Regions from separate parts of the Streptomyces sp. NPDC058086 genome, predicted to be linked through region 2. Evidence: riboswitches for the same ligand, from Rfam matches in the RefSeq annotation. Region 2 holds a riboswitch; each other region holds the start of a gene.
What was found. Region 2 has a riboswitch for cyclic di-AMP ahead of ACFVWD_RS45240 (M23 family metallopeptidase). Riboswitches for the same ligand answer to the same signal wherever they lie in the genome.
Positions count from the first base shown of each region.

Region 1: linked by a shared signal. The riboswitch ahead of ACFVWD_RS36530 (M23 family metallopeptidase) and the one ahead of ACFVWD_RS45240 (M23 family metallopeptidase) in region 2 are both predicted to bind cyclic di-AMP.
Region 3: linked by a shared signal. The riboswitch ahead of ACFVWD_RS20615 (NlpC/P60 family protein) and the one ahead of ACFVWD_RS45240 (M23 family metallopeptidase) in region 2 are both predicted to bind cyclic di-AMP.

Region 1 is NZ_JBHVST010000063.1:3,124-6,362, forward strand. Features, by position in the region: gene ACFVWD_RS36525 (GntR family transcriptional regulator) at 1-256, opposite strand, end outside; gene ACFVWD_RS36530 (M23 family metallopeptidase) at 517-1,281, opposite strand; cyclic di-AMP (ydaO/yuaA leader) riboswitch at 1,294-1,454, opposite strand; gene ACFVWD_RS36535 (M16 family metallopeptidase) at 1,753-3,141, opposite strand; gene ACFVWD_RS36540 (M16 family metallopeptidase) at 3,138-3,239, opposite strand, start outside.
Region 2 is NZ_JBHVST010000098.1:16,366-19,604, reverse strand. Features, by position in the region: gene ACFVWD_RS45245 (aldo/keto reductase) at 1-555, opposite strand, end outside; gene ACFVWD_RS45240 (M23 family metallopeptidase) at 614-1,651, opposite strand; cyclic di-AMP (ydaO/yuaA leader) riboswitch at 1,663-1,820, opposite strand; gene ACFVWD_RS45235 (PP2C family protein-serine/threonine phosphatase) at 2,077-3,239, opposite strand, start outside.
Region 3 is NZ_JBHVST010000024.1:57,685-60,923, forward strand. Features, by position in the region: gene ACFVWD_RS20605 (response regulator transcription factor) at 1-103, opposite strand, end outside; gene ACFVWD_RS20610 (diacylglycerol/lipid kinase family protein) at 296-1,657, shown strand; cyclic di-AMP (ydaO/yuaA leader) riboswitch at 1,773-1,943, shown strand; gene ACFVWD_RS20615 (NlpC/P60 family protein) at 2,000-3,239, shown strand, end outside.

The sequences.
Region 1 (3,239 bases), on a different contig from region 2:
GCTCCAGGAGCATGCGCATCTCCAGCAGGTCCGCGGCCTCCTGCTCGGTGGGCTCCGCGACACACGCGCCCGCGTGCCGACGGGTGACGACGAAGCCCTCGGCCTCCAGCGTGCGCAGGGCCTCGCGCACGGGGACCCGCGAGACGCCGTAGCGGCGCGCGAGCAGTTCCTCGGTGAGCCGGCTGCCGCGCTCGTAGACACCCGCGACGATGTCGTCACGGATCGCCGTGCATACCGAGTGCGCGGGAATGCGCATGACCGGACCTCCGCCTTAATCCCCGCGAAACGCGGTCGATTGACGCTTGTTCAGCGACTCTATTGCAGAGAGCCGGAATTTCCGATGGCGGGCCGGAATCCATGGATATTTTTTGGACAGACAGTCGTTCGAAACGACGAAGCCCCGGCCGAGGGGAGCCGGGGCTTCGGAAGTGTTGACGCCGGTCGTCGGACGTTCACGGTGCGCGAGCGGCAGAGGATCACGCCGTGCGAGCGGCAGACGTCCACGCCGTGCGAGCGTCAGACGTTCACGCCGTGCGAGCGAAGGTAGGCGACCGGGTCCATGTCGGAGCCGTACTCCGCCGTCGTACGGGCCTCGAAGTGGAGGTGCGGCCCGGTGGTGTTCCCGGTGGAGCCGGAGAGGCCGATCTGCTGGCCCGGGGTGACCGTCTGCCCCACGGAGACGCCGATGGACGACAGGTGGCCGTACATCGTGTAGGTACCGTCGTGCATCTTCAGGACGATCTGGTTGCCGTAGGCACCGCCCCAGCCGGCCGTGACGACCGTGCCGGAGCCGACCGCGTGGACCGAGGTCCCCGAGGCGGCGTGGAAGTCGACGCCGGTGTGGCTGCCGGAGGACCAGAGGCTGCCGCCGGTCTTGTAGCCGGTGGAGATGTACGAGCCGGTGATCGGCAGGACGAAGGTGTTGAGCCGCTTGCGCTCGGCGGCGCGGGCGGCACGCTCCTTGGCCTCGCGCTCCTTCTTCGCCTCCTCGGCGGCCTTCTTGCGCGCGGCTTCTTCGGCCTTCTTGCGCGCGGCGGCCTCGTCGGCGGCGCGCTGCTGGGCGGCGGCCTGCGCGTCGATCTGGGCGGCGACCCTGTCGCCGAGGGTGACGGCCTGGGTCAGCCCGGTCTGCTCGACGGAGGCGTCCGCGGCGAGGGCCGGGGCGGCCAGGGTTCCGATGACACCGGTGGTGGTGAGCGCGGCGACGCCGACGGCGTTCGTGGTGGAGCGCTTCACGCGGCTCGGACGGCGGTGTTTCCCGGGGCCACAGGTGAACGCCATGTAGGGGCTGATCCTTTCCTTCCCTCTCGCCTACCGGGTTAGCTGACGGGTTCGGAGCAGGAAGGTCTCCTACGGACCCCCTCCAGGGAGGGCGTCCGATTCACCCCAGGGACTACGTGTGGGTCCCCGGCTCCCCTGGCTCGCGCCGTACGGGGACTCGGCGATGACTGTCCGGTGCCGCGGGCGCGGCGCACTGCCTGACGAACAGCCGCCCCGACGCTAGACGGGGCGTCTTTCAATCAACAAACGGATCACGGTTTTTGTAGTGCATGCCACAGGGCAGACGGGCAACCTCCCTACCAATACGGACATCTTGGGGATGAAGTCCAAGCTAAATCCGAGCGGAAATCCGAGCAAAAAGGGGCCCGGGCGACTCTTCAGTCACCCGGGCCCCACGGAGTCACGCTCTTCCGCTCCGCGTGCGGCTCGGCTTCCAGCCGGCTTCCACTGAGCCGCTGCTCCGCCGAACCTCTACTCCGCCGAAACGACGGTCACTTCACCGATTCCGAGGGCCTTGACGGGCTCCTGGATGTGCGCGGCGTCGCCGACGAGGACGGTCACCAGACGGTCCACCGGGAAGGCGCTCACGGCGGCCGCGGTGGCCTCCACGGTGCCGGTCGCGGCGAGCTGCTGGTACAGCGTCGCCTGGTAGTCGTCCGGCAGGTACTGCTCGACCTGGTCCGCGAGCGTGCCCGCGACGGCCGCCGCGGTCTCGAACTTGAGGGGCGCCACCCCCACCAGGTTCTGTACGGCGATGTCGCGCTCGGCGTCCGTCAGGCCCTCGGCGGCGAGGGTGCGCAGCACCTTCCAGAGGTCGTCGAGCGCCGGGCCGGTGTTCGGGGTGTCCACGGAGCCGCTGATGGCGAGCATCGCGATACCGGTTCCGTCCGGGGCGGCACGCAGGACCTGGCCGAACGCCCGCACACCGTAGGTGTAGCCCTTCTCCTCGCGCAGGACACGGTCCAGGCGCGAGGTGAGGGTGCCCCCGAGGCAGTACGTACCGAGCACCTGGGCGGGCCACACACGGTCGTGCCGGTCGGCGCCGACGCGGCCGATGAGCAGCTGCGTCTGGACCGCGCCGGGGCGGTCCACGATGATCACACGGCCGGTGTCGTCGGCGGTCACCGGCGGCACGGGGCGCGGCTCGGCGGACGAGCCGGTCCAGTCGCCGAGCGTCTCGGCGAGCAGCGCGTCGAGGTCGACGCCCGTCAGGTCGCCGACGATCACGGCGGCGGCCGTGGCGGGACGTACGTGCTTGTCGAAGAAGGCGCGTACGGCCGCCGAGTCGATCTTCTGGACGGTCTCCTCGGTGCCCTGGCGCGGGCGCGACATGCGCGAGGTCGCCGGGAACAGCTCCTTGGAGAGCTCCTTGGCGGCACGCCTGGCCGGGTTGGCCGTCTCGTGCGGGATCTCGTCGAGCCGGTTGCGCACCAGCCGCTCGACCTCGCTGTCCGAGAACGCCGGTGCCCTCAGGGCGTCGGCGAGCAGCCCGAGCGCCTTGGGCAGGCGAGAGACGGGCACTTCGAGCGACAGGCGTACGCCGGGGTGGTCGGCGTGCGCGTCCAGGGTGGCGCCGCAGCGCTCCAGCTCGGAGGCGAACTCCTCGGCGGAGAGCTTGTCGGTGCCCTCGGAGAAGGCGCGCGCCATGATCGTGGCGACGCCGTCGAGGCCCGCGGGCTCGGCCTCCAGCGGCGCTGCGAGCAGCACCTCGACGGCGACGACCTGCTGGCCGGGGCGGTGGCAGCGCAGCACGGTCAGGCCGTTGTCCAGCGTGCCGCGCTCGGGCGCCGGGAAGGCCCAGGGCTTGGGCTGACCCGCCTGGGGCTGCGGGTGGAAGTCCATGGTGGCGAGCTCGGTCACTTCGCCGCCTCCTCGTCCTCTTCGGTGGTGTCGGCAGCGACCGGCTCGTACACGAGCACCGCGCGGTTGTCGGGGCGCAGGCGGGACTTGGCGACCTC
Region 2 (3,239 bases):
GTTGTAGTGGGGCTGGAGGGCGACGTATCGCGCGAGGCCCTCGCGGTCGGAGAACTCCACGGACTCCGCGAGCCGCTCGGCGGAGATGTTGGAGGCGGCGATCTCCCGGACCTTTCCGGCCCGTACCAGTTCGTCCAGCGCGCCGATGATCTCCTCGACCGGCACCGAGGTGTCGTCGAAGTGGGTGTAGTAGAGGTCGATGTAGTCCGTGCCGAGGCGGCGCAGCGAGGCGTCGGCGGCGGCCCTGATGTTCGTCGCGGACAGACCCTTGTACTCGGGGTGGGTGCTGACCTTGGTGGCGAGGACGACATCGGAGCGGTTGCCGCGCGCGGCGAACCACTTGCCGATGATCGTCTCGGACTCACCGCCCTTGTGGCCGGCGATCCACGCGGAATACCCGTCGGCGGTGTCGACGAAGTTGCCGCCCCCGGCCGTGTACGCGTCGAGCACGGCGAAGGACTGCGCCTCGTCGGCTGTCCAGCCGAAGACGTTGCCGCCGAGGGAGAGCGGGAAGACCTCGAGGTCGGAGGAGCCGAGCTTGCGAAGGGAAGTCATGCCTTATTTCAACAGGCGTACCGGATTGCCGTATTCCGCACACGGCCCCTGGGAACGATCAGGGGTTGATGCCCTTGCTCTGCAGCCACGCCATCGGGTCGATCGCGCTGCCGCCGCCCGGGTGAACCTCCAGGTGCAGATGCGGCCCGGTCACGTTGCCGGTCGCGCCCACGCGCCCGATGACGTCGCCGGTGGCCACCTTCTGCCCCACGCTGACGCTGATGGACGACTGGTGGCAGAACCACAGCTCCGTGCCGTCGTCGAGGGTGAGGATGGTGCGGTAGCCGTACGAGCCGGCCCAGCCCGCCTCCGTGATCGTGCCGCTGTGGATGGCCTTGATCAGCGTGCCGGTGGGGGCCGCGAAGTCGAGGCCGGTGTGGTACCCGGAGGACCACATGGAACCGGCGTCACCGAAGCGGGAGGTCAGGGTGTACGAGGAGGTGGGCAGCGAGTAGCTCTTGGCGAGCTCGGCGAGGCGCGCGGCCTCGGCCTTCTGCTTGGCATCCTCGTCCGCCTGCTTCTTCGCGGCGGCGACCTTGGCCTCGGCGTCGTCCTTCTGCTTGGCGGCCAGTGCGACCGCCTTCTTCGCCGCGGCGGACTCGGCGGCGGCCTGGGCCGCCTTGTCGACCTGGTCCTGCTGCGACTCGGCCTGCAGGATGATGCGGGCGCGCAGTGCCTCGCCCGCGTCCTTGTTGCCCTGCGCGGCGTCGGCGCTGGTCACGCCGGCGCTGGTGAGCGGGGTGGCGGAGCCCTTCGGCGTGCTGGAACCGCCGTCGGATATCAGCGCCTTGGCAGATGCGGTGACCGAGGAGAGGTCGGGCAGCGAGATGGACACCGGCGGCTTGCCGGGCGCCGCGGTGGCCATGCCGCCCGCGCCGACGGCGGCGATGACGCCGACGCCCAGGACCGTGGAACTGCGGGCGAGTCCCCCGCCGCGCTGCTTGGAGACGCGGTGCCGGCCGCGGAGGGGACGGAGGGAATCCTCGGTGGGGTTCCACTCCTCCCAGGGGCCCTCGTCCTTGCCGTAGGCGTAGCCAAAAGTCTGGGTGTCGTTCGGCGGGAACGAAGTGGGCTGGGCGGGCCGGTTGGACGCCACGTGGGCGTGCTCCTTTCCTTCCTTCTCGCCTACCGGGTTAGCTGACGGGTTCGGAGCAGGAAGGTCTCCTACGCGCGTCAACCCACGGTGTCTCCACCGTGAAAGACGCTCGATTCACCCCAAGTTGGTGGTTCCCCGGTTCCCTTGCGGGATTCGGCGCGTGCGCACGGAGCCGACTCTTGTGACGGCTGGGACGACCGCGCTGCGTTATCGAACGTTAATAGACACGGGTACCGGATTCCAAGCTGTTCGTACTGATCGTTAACCACTTTTGGCCAGGACTTACCGACCATGAGCGGCGGAAATCGGGCGAGTTGGCCGCACCCTCCTACCTGGCAGTTATTTGACGGTGCGTCAGTTGTTATGCGGAGGGACATCGACCGATCACCCCTCGTGACAACGATCAAGAAAGCCCCTTCCCGTGACTACGGCCGCCGTACGGCGAGCAGTGCCATGTCGTCCGTCAGTGCGCCGCCCGTGTGCCGCCGGACCTCCTCCGAGAGCGTGGCCAGCAGGACGTCGGGGCCGGGGAAGGTCCGTCCGGCCAGGCGCGCGGCCGGATCGTAGAAGCGCCCCTGCGCGTCGCGGGCCTCGGACAGTCCGTCCGTGTGGAAGAGGAGCGTGGCCCCGTGCGGGAACTCCGCCTCCTGCGCACGGTCCGGCCAGCTGCCCAACTCGCCCATGCCGAGCGGGAGCGCGGGGTTCGCGGCGGCGAGCGTGACCAGCGTTCCGTCCGCGTGCAGGAGCAGCGGCGGCGGGTGGCCGCGGTTGACGATCCGTACGAGGCCGCCCTCGTGCGTGATCTCCGCGAGGACGGCGGTGGTGAACCCCTCGAAGGCGTCAAGGCCCTTGCGCCGGGTGCCCTCGCGGGCCAGCGCCCGCTCCAGCCTCTGCGCGACCGCCTCCGGCGTGGCCTCCTGCTCGGCCGCCTCCCGGAACGCCCCGATGAGCACCGCGACGGCGGCCACCGCTTCCATGCCCTTCCCTCGCACGTCGCCCACCGCCAGCCTTACGCCGTGCGGGGAGTCCTGCACCGCGTACAGGTCGCCGCCGATGAACGCGCCCGCCTGCGCGGCCTCGTAACGTGCCGCGACGTCGAGGCCGCCGATCCGCCGGTCAGGTTCCGGCAGGACGGCACGCTGGGCCGCCTCGGCGATCTGGTGGGCCGAGGCGAGTCGTTCGTCGGTTCGACGGACGAGAATGTTGATGAGCACGGCCAGCACGCCGACGGTCGCCACGGTGGCGACCTCCGTGAGCGCGTCCACCTTGAAGACGATGCCGAGCCGGATGTGGATCGTGAGCACCGCGACGAGCGCCGCGATGCCGGTGAGCACGGTGCCGCGCAGCGAGAAGAGCGGGGCGGCCACGAGCGGCGCGGCCGTGAAGAGGGGGCCCGCGGTGAAGGCCATCGGGGTGAAGTAGTCGTAGAACGCGCCGACCAGGATGAGCAGCGCGGGCAGCACCCGAACGAGGTTTCGCGCGCAGGAGATCCGGCCCCGGTCCGCCTCGGCCGGGCGGGGCACCGGCTCGTCCCCCAGCCCCGGATCGGGCACGGGGTCCCCGGGCAACCGCCCACCGGACCGGTCGT
Region 3 (3,239 bases), on a different contig from region 2:
CCAGGTCCACGGCGAATCCGCCGAGCCTCAGTCCGCGCTCCAGCGAGCGGCGGATCGCCGCGTCGTCGTCCACGACCAGGACACGGCCGCGCTGCCCACTCATCACCACTGCCCCTCCCCGGCGCACCGCCGGGGCTCGCCGCCGCCCATGGTGCATCAGCCGCGACGGTCCCGGCCCCGAGGGGTGGGCCCAGGGTTCGGTGAATCGCCCGGGCCGGGACCGATCGGCGCCTGCCCTCGCGGAGCGTGGCGGTTGCGCGGGGCCTGACCCGGCGGTTGCATACAACGTGTGTCGATGGGTGTGGACGCGAGCGGGCAGGTCGGCCACGGGAAACGGTGGGCGGCCAGGGCCGCGCTGGTCGCGGCCGCGCTGGCGGTCCTGCTGCCACTCGGTTACGGAGGCGTGGACGGCATACTGCTGCTCCTGGCCGCGCTCCTCGGCGTGGCTGTCACGGCGGCGGCGCTGTGGTGGGCGCTGACCCGGCGCGGCCCGCTCCGCTGGGTGGCGGCCGTGCTGGCGGCCCTCGCGCCCGGCGCGGTGCTCACCCTGTTCGGCGTGGCAGGCTTGCTCTGGGCCATCCCCGTGTCCCTGGCGCTGTGGACCGTGGCCGTCTGGAGCGGCCGGTACGCCCTTCGGAGCGACCGGACACGCCCCCCGCGCCCGAAGGAACGCAGGGCATCACCGCCGCGGCGCCCCTTCCTCCTCATGAACCCGCACTCCGGCGGCGGCAAGGTGGCGAAGTTCGGGCTGCGGGAGAAGGCGGAGCGGCTCGGCGCGCAGGTCGTGCTCCTCGACCCGGATAAGCATCAGGACGTCACCGCGCTGGCCCGGGCCGCCGTCGCGGACGGCGCGGATCTGCTCGGCGTCGCCGGAGGTGACGGCACCCAGGCGCTGGTCGCGGCCGTCGCCGCCGAACACGGTCTGCCGTTCCTGGTGGTCTGCGCCGGCACCCGCAATCACTTCGCCATGGACCTCGGCCTCGACCGCGACGACCCGGCGACCTGCCTGGACGCCCTGACCGACGGCGTCGAACTCCGCGTGGACCTCGGCTTCGCCGGCGGTCACCCGTTCGTCAACAACGCCTCCTTCGGCGCGTACGCGGCGGTCGTGCAGAGCCCCGCGTACCGTGACGACAAGATCGGCACCATCCTGGACCTCCTGCCCGACCTGCTCACCCGCCAGCGCGGGCCGCGACTGACCGCCCGCGCCGCGGACACCACGCTCGACGCCCCGCAGGCCGTGCTGGTGAGCAACAACCCCTACCGCACCAACGATCCGGCCGGTCTCGGCCGCCGCGAACGCCTCGACTCCGGGCTGCTCGGCGTCCTCGGCATCACGGTGGACAGCGCGGCCGAGGCCGCCGCGCTCGTACTGGACCCCGCGCCGAACGGACTCGCGGTCCTGACCACCCGCGAGGTGGTCATCGACGCCGACCGCGCGGAGATCGAGGCCGGCATCGACGGCGAGGCCCTGGTCCTGCCCGCCCCGGTCCACTGCCGCGTCGAACCCGGCGCTCTGCGCGTCCGCGTCCCCAAGGAACGGCCCGGTGTACCCGAGGCCCAACCCCCCTTGGACTGGCGCCGGTTGCGGACGCTCGCGGCGACCATGGGGCGCACGGCGGTCGTACGACATCCTGGTCGCAGCCGGGACACGTAGACGAAGGTCACAATTACATATCGGACAGTTCGCGCTCCAATCTTCACACCAGGCACACAAATTGGCTAAGTTGGCGGCAGGCCGCACGACTCCCTCCGGCGAACCTCGCCGGGTCGCGCGACCTCCGCCGAATCCGATGCCCCCGCGGCAACCGGAACCAGGACCCAACCGACCTTGGGGTGAATCGGCCCAACTGCCCACTCGGGCAAGGGCCGTAGGGCATGCCTTCCGGAATCTTCCGCCCGAACCCGACGGCCGACCCGGTAGGCGGAGTACGGAAGGAGTACGGCTCCCATGGCGCCGGAACGAACCCCGCGCCCTGGAGGCGGCAGCCTCCCTGGCATGCCCGACTCCGCACGCGCGACGGCCGCCCTCAGTGGCGCGGACGGTCCGAGCCGCGAGGAGGTGCAGCAGCGGATCAGCTCCCTCTACGACCAGGCCGAGAACGCCGTCGGGTTCGTCAACGGGACCCGCGCGATGACCACAGGGAGCCGAGGCCGCGTCAACCCGGCGCCGGAAACCGCGCGCAGGCGCCGCGACCCCGCCCTCGACGACATCACCAAGACCTGGTTCGACGCGGCGCGCACGCAACTGGGTCCGTCCGCACCGGCCAGACTGCCGGCCGACCGGATGCCGAACCGCCCGGCCGAGGCGCGGCCCACGGGCCCGGCGAAGCGGCCGGAGGACGGGCTCACCAACCGTGGGCGGGAGTTGACCGCCCGCCCGGTTCTGGAGTTGACGGCAGGCCCCTCCGCCGAGGCGGCCGCCGGGCCCGTGGCCGAATTGACGGCCAGGGCCGTCGCCGCGCTGCCGGCCGCGCCGGTGCCCGCGCCACAACCTGCGCAGGAGGCCGCCACGGCCCTGCTGCCCGCGCTGCCCGCCGGTCCGGGGCAGTCCTCGTTGAAGACGTCCAAGGAGAAGATCCAGCGGAAACTGGCGCTGGCCCGTGAGCTGGTGTCCAAGCACGCCGCACAGTGGAACCCCGGGCCCGCGGCGATCGAGTCACGTCCGGCCGAGGGTGTCTGGCCCACCCCGGAGGATCAGGCTCGCAACCAGGCGGCGGAGTGGCAGCGACAGCAGCCGACCGCGCTCGGCGCGGACATGTCCCTCGGTACCGGGATGCCGCTCGGCACGAACATGCCCATGGGGACAGGGATGCCGCTCGGCACGGACGCGTCCATGGGTACGGGAATGCCCCTCGGCACGGACGCGTCCATGGGTACGGGAATGCCCCTCGGCGCGGACATGTCCCTCGGTACCGGGATGCCGCTGGCCGCGGGGATGCTTCCCGGCGCGGACATGTCCCTCGGCAGAGGCCTGCCGCTGGCTACGGACATGTCCATGGGTACGGGGATGCCGCTCGGCGCGGACATGTCCATGGGTACGGCAATGCCCCTCGGCACGGACATCTCCATGGGTACGGCAATGCCCTTCGGCGCGGACATGTCGCTCGGTGCGGGGATGCCCCTGGCCTCGGGTGTGCCCGTAGGCACCGGCGCGGTCAACACGGTCAGCCCCGTCGGCGCCGCGGAGTCGGCGTACGGCGGGAAGGCCGCCAAGGCCCTTGCCTTCGCCCGCACGC